DNA from 2 places in the Kitasatospora sp. NPDC048722 genome. Region 2 is predicted to be linked to the other one. Evidence: riboswitches for the same ligand, from Rfam matches in the RefSeq annotation. Region 2 holds a riboswitch; the other holds the start of a gene.
What was found. Region 2 has a riboswitch for guanidine ahead of AB0C76_RS06130 (SMR family transporter). Riboswitches for the same ligand answer to the same signal wherever they lie in the genome.
Positions count from the first base shown of each region.

Region 1: linked by a shared signal. The riboswitch ahead of AB0C76_RS00280 (MBL fold metallo-hydrolase) and the one ahead of AB0C76_RS06130 (SMR family transporter) in region 2 are both predicted to bind guanidine.

Region 1 covers NZ_JBEZGX010000001.1:62,283-64,663, reverse strand. Annotated here, with positions in the region: gene AB0C76_RS00290 (alpha/beta hydrolase-fold protein) at 1-190, shown strand, start outside; gene AB0C76_RS00285 (zinc-dependent metalloprotease) at 225-1,076, opposite strand; guanidine-III (ykkC-III) riboswitch at 1,203-1,272, shown strand; gene AB0C76_RS00280 (MBL fold metallo-hydrolase) at 1,285-2,148, shown strand.
Region 2 covers NZ_JBEZGX010000005.1:55,393-57,773, forward strand. Annotated here, with positions in the region: gene AB0C76_RS06120 (xanthine dehydrogenase family protein molybdopterin-binding subunit) at 1-822, shown strand, start outside; tRNA gene AB0C76_RS06125 (tRNA-Cys) at 886-957, opposite strand; guanidine-III (ykkC-III) riboswitch at 1,041-1,106, shown strand; gene AB0C76_RS06130 (SMR family transporter) at 1,152-1,466, shown strand; gene AB0C76_RS06135 (MFS transporter) at 1,561-2,381, shown strand, end outside.

The DNA of each region.
Region 1 (2,381 bases), on a different contig from region 2:
GGCGCGCTTCTACGTCGAGGTGGGGCTCCAGGAGTGGCTGCTCCTCGCCCAGAGCCGCCACCTGCGCGACGTCCTCACGGCGCGCGGCTACGACCTCGAGTACCGCGAGTTCAACGGCGGGCACGACTACGCCTGTTGGCGCGGCGGACTCGCCGACGGGCTCGCGCACCTGCTGCGGGACCGGGGCTGACCGGGCCGGCCGGGGCCGCACGGCCCCGGCCGCATCAGCCCTCCGCGGGCCCCAGCCCGGTGCGGGCCAGCCAGCGGGCCGGGGCGGAGAGCTCGCGGCGGGTCGGCACCAGGGAGCGGTCCGCCCAGATCCGGTTCACCGTCTCCGTCCCGCCCGCCTCGACCAGCGTGTGCACGAACCGGACCGCCTGGTCGTGGGTGTCCGGCTCGGCGCGCACGCCCGGCAGGCGGGACAGCAGCCGGGCGGCCCGGGCCGTCTTACGCTCCCCCGCCTGGTCACGGGCCAGCAGACGGCGCGTCGCCCAGCGCGCGTGCCCCTCCCACAGCGCGCCGAGGACCGGGTCGTCCTCCCGCGTGCCGCCGGACGTCCGGTGGAGCAGGAGCGCCTCGACCGCGTCCGCGCCCGGCCGGGGGCCGCCCGCGCGGATCTGGGCCTGGTGGGTCAGCAGGTGTGCCAGCACCGCGCGCAGCGGGGCCCGCTGCGGCGCGCCCGCCAGCAGCGCCGGGGCCAGCAGGAGCACCCACCGGCCCTCCTCGTCCTGAACCACCCGGCCGGACGGCACGCAGGTGATCCTGCGGTCGGAGTCCGCCGACGCCGGCCCCTTGCGCAGCGCCGCCTCGGCCTTCTCCCGCTTCGCCGGGTCCGCGACGGCCGCCAGCGCCTCGCCCGCGAGGACGGTCTCGCAGACCCGGCGCACGTAGGCCTCGCGGCGCTGCGCGAACGCGTCCGGGTCCACCAGCGCGAGGCGCACGCCGGGGCCGAGGTCGAGGCCCGTGGTCTCCTCGACGGGACCGGCCAGTTCCCCGGTCAGGGCGCGGGCCTCCTCCGCCAGGGCGTCCCACGCACCGCCCGCCTGCTGTTCGACGACGATCTCGATCTCGATCACGAAGCGGAACTGTACGTCGCCTGGAAAACTCTTCCCACTCGGTCCGCCGGACCGGCCGGAAACCGGCGCCCGGAAGGCGGTCTCCTGGGCATCATGAGGCCGGTCCGGCTCCGTGCTAGCGTCCCGGTGGCGGCGCACCGGCGCGACCGCCCCGGACGAGACGTGCGCCGTACCCGGCCCGACAAGACGACGCACCGGAGGAGGCGTCATGCCCGACTTCGCCCGGGCCGTCCCGGTGCCGCGGCCGCTGGACGTGCGGTGGATCCACGGCTCGCCGTCGGCCAAGCACGACACCGGGCCGGAGATCCAGGTCCACGCGTACGACGAGCACACGGTCGTGCTGCGGCAGAACAAGGCCGTCCACTACGAGGCGCCGTTCCTGTACCTCCTGTTCGGGGCCGAGCGGGCGGTGCTCCTCGACACCGGGGCGACCGCCGACGCCGCGCACTTCCCGCTGCGCGCGGTGGTCGACGAACAGATCGGGACATGGCTCGCCCGCCACCCGCGGGAGGGGTACGAACTGCTCGTGCTGCACACGCACCCGCACGGCGACCACGTCGCGGGCGACGGCCAGTTCGCCGACCGCCCCGGCACGACCGTGGTCGCCGCCGACCCGGCCGTCGCGTGGCCCCGCTTCGGCTTCGACGCCGACCCGGACGCCGTGGCCCTGGTCGACCTCGGCGGCGGCCGGGTGCTGGAGTGCCTCGCCACCCCGGGCCACCACCCGGCGGCCGTCACGTACTACGACCCCTGGACGGGCGTCCTCCTCACCGGTGACACCGTCTACCCGGGGCGGCTCTACATCGACGACTGGCCCGCGTTCACGCGCAGCATCGACCGCCTGATCGCCCTCACCGACCGCCGGCCGGTCACCCACGTGCTCGGCTGCCACATCGAGATGACCACCACCCCGGGCGTGGACTACCCGATCCGCACCACCTACCAGCCCGACGAACCCCCGCTCCAGCTCACGGTGGCGGACCTCCACGACATCCGCACGGCCCTCACGGCGCTGGGCGGCACCCCGACCCGCCACGCCCTCCCGCACCTGATCCTCTGGCCGAGCGAGTAGTAAGTCCCGGCAGGGGACCGGCCCGGACAGGTCCCGTTCGAAGCCGGACGGTTCGGGGATGTTGATCGACTCGCCGAACACTGTCTCGGGCAGGTACGTGAGGTCGGGGTCACGGACCGACCTGGCCGTGGGCGAGGCGAGGCCGATGGTGCCCGCCGGGAGACACCCGGACGGCCTGTGCGGCTCGAACTGCCGGTGGACGAGCGCCCGGTTCAGCTGCTGGACCGAGGACG
Region 2 (2,381 bases):
GCCGTCGACTCCGGTCAGGGCTTCGCGACGCTGGCCCGGCAGATCGTGCAGAGCGTGCTGGGGGTCAGCGAGGTCTACATCGCGCCGGCCGACAGCGACCAGTCGATCGCCGGGCCCTCCGCGCGGGGCCGCCACACCTGGGTGTCCGGCGGCGCGGTCGAGCGGGCCGCGCTGATGGTCCGCCACCAACTGCTCCAGCCGATCGCCGCCAACTTCGGGATGTCGGTGGAGCTGCTCCAGATCGCCGACGGCAAGATCACCTCGTACGACGGGGTGCTCGGCATGCCGGTCGCCGAGGCGCTGGAGGGCAAGGAGCTGTGGGCCACCGCGCAGTGCCGCCCGCACCCGACCGAGCCGCTGGACGAGGCCGGGCAGGGCGACGCGTTCGTCTCCATCGCCTTCTGCGCGATGCGCGCGGTCGTGGACGTGGACATCGAGCTGGGCGCCGTCCGGGTGGTCGAGATGACCGTCGCCCAGGACGTCGGCCGGGCGCTGAACCCGCGGCAGATCGAGGACCGGATCGAGGCGGGCGTGGCCCAGGGCGTCGGCCTGGCGCTGCTGGAGGAACTGCGCACCGAGGGCGGCGTGCTGCAGAACCCGTCGCTCACCGGATACCGGCTGCCGACCGCACTGGACACCCCGGAGGTGCGGATCGCGGCCCTGCTGGAGGAGCGGGACGTGGTCGCGACCTTCGGCGCCAAGGCCGTCAGCGCCGTGCCCGCGGTGGTCGCCCCGGCGGCCGTCGCCGCCGCCGTCCGGGCCGCCACCGGCCTGCCGGTGGGGCGCCTGCCGATCCGGCCGGAGGACGCCGTCGCGGTGTGAGCGAAATGCGGAACGAGGAATTGCCGGTCGACTTTCGCAGTCGACCGGCAATTCCTTTTACCGAGGCCGTGACGGGATTCGAACCCGTGTGTACCGCTTTGCAGACGGTTCCCTGAGCCTCTCGGGCACACGGCCAGTGAATTCAGGATGGCGGAGTCCGGGAATGGGGTCAACGGCGTTTTGTAAATTCTGTATGGCAATGTGTGCTACGGTCGGGGACAAGTGGCGTTTTCCCGCCACTCCGGACGAGCGCGTCGTACCCGGTGACGACAAGACGGCGCAGTTCAGCGGCAATCCGGCCGCTGTGGACTGCGGAGGTTCGCACCGTCATGGCCTGGCTCGTTCTGATCGTCTCGGGTGTCCTGGAAACCGTCTGGGCGGTCGCCCTGGAGTCGTCCAAGGGCTTCACCCGCCTCGTCCCCGGCCTCGTCTTCGGCGTCGCCCTGCTGCTGAGCATGGGCGGACTGGCTTACGCGATGCGCACCATCCCGATCGGCACCGGTTACGCGGTGTGGGTCGGCATCGGCGCGGTCGGCACCGCGCTCTACGGCATGGCCGTCCTGGGTGACGCGGTGACCCTGGCCCGGATCGGCTGCCTGCTGCTGATCGTCTCCGGCGTGGTCGGCCTGAAGGTGCTCCACTGACCCGGCCCCGGGGCGTGTCCTAGGTCCTGCGGCGGAGTCGATCACCGACTCCGGTCAGGGGTACGAACGCCGGACGGCCCTTACGATATTACGTATGACCACTGCCTCCCCCACCTCGGTCGACTCCGCCCCGATACCCGTCGAGAACGACCCCGGCGGCGGGGTGCTCAGTGGCCGTTACCGCGCCCTCACGCTGGGGATCGTGTCGGTGGTCCTGCTGCTCGCCTTCGAGGCGACGGCCGTCAACACCGCGATGCCGGTGGCGGCCCGGCAGCTGGACGGCCTCGGGCTGTACGCCTTCGCCTTCTCCGGCTACTTCACCACCACGCTGTTCGCCCTGGTCGTCTCCGGCCAGTGGTGCGACCGGCGCGGCCCGTTGCAACCGCTGTTCACCGGCATCGCGGTGTTCGGCGCGGGCCTGGTGGTGGCCGGGACGGCGCCGGGGATGTGGCTGTTCGTGGCCGGGCGGGCGGTCCAGGGCCTGGGCGGCGGGCTGGTGATCGTCGCGCTGTACGTCGTGGTCGGCCGGGCCTACCCGGAGCGGCTGCGGCCCTCCGTGTTCGCGGCCTTCTCCTCGGCCTGGGTGCTCCCCTCGATCGTCGGACCGGTCGTCTCCGGAGCCGTCACCCAGCACCTGGGCTGGCGCTGGGTGTTCCTGGCCGTGCCGGCGCTGATCCTCCTGCCGCTCGTGGTGATGGGCCCGGCGCTGGCCCGCTCGGAGCGCGAGCACCCCGTGCCGAAGGGCGCGGAGTTCGACCGCCGCCGCACCGTGCTGGCCGCGATGGCGGCGCTCGGCGCCGGCCTGCTGCAGTACGCGGGGCAGCGGCTGGACCTGATCGGGCTGCTCCCGGCGGCGGCCGGTGCGGCGCTGCTGTTGCCCGCGGTGCTCGGGCTGCTGCCCGGGGGGACGCTGCG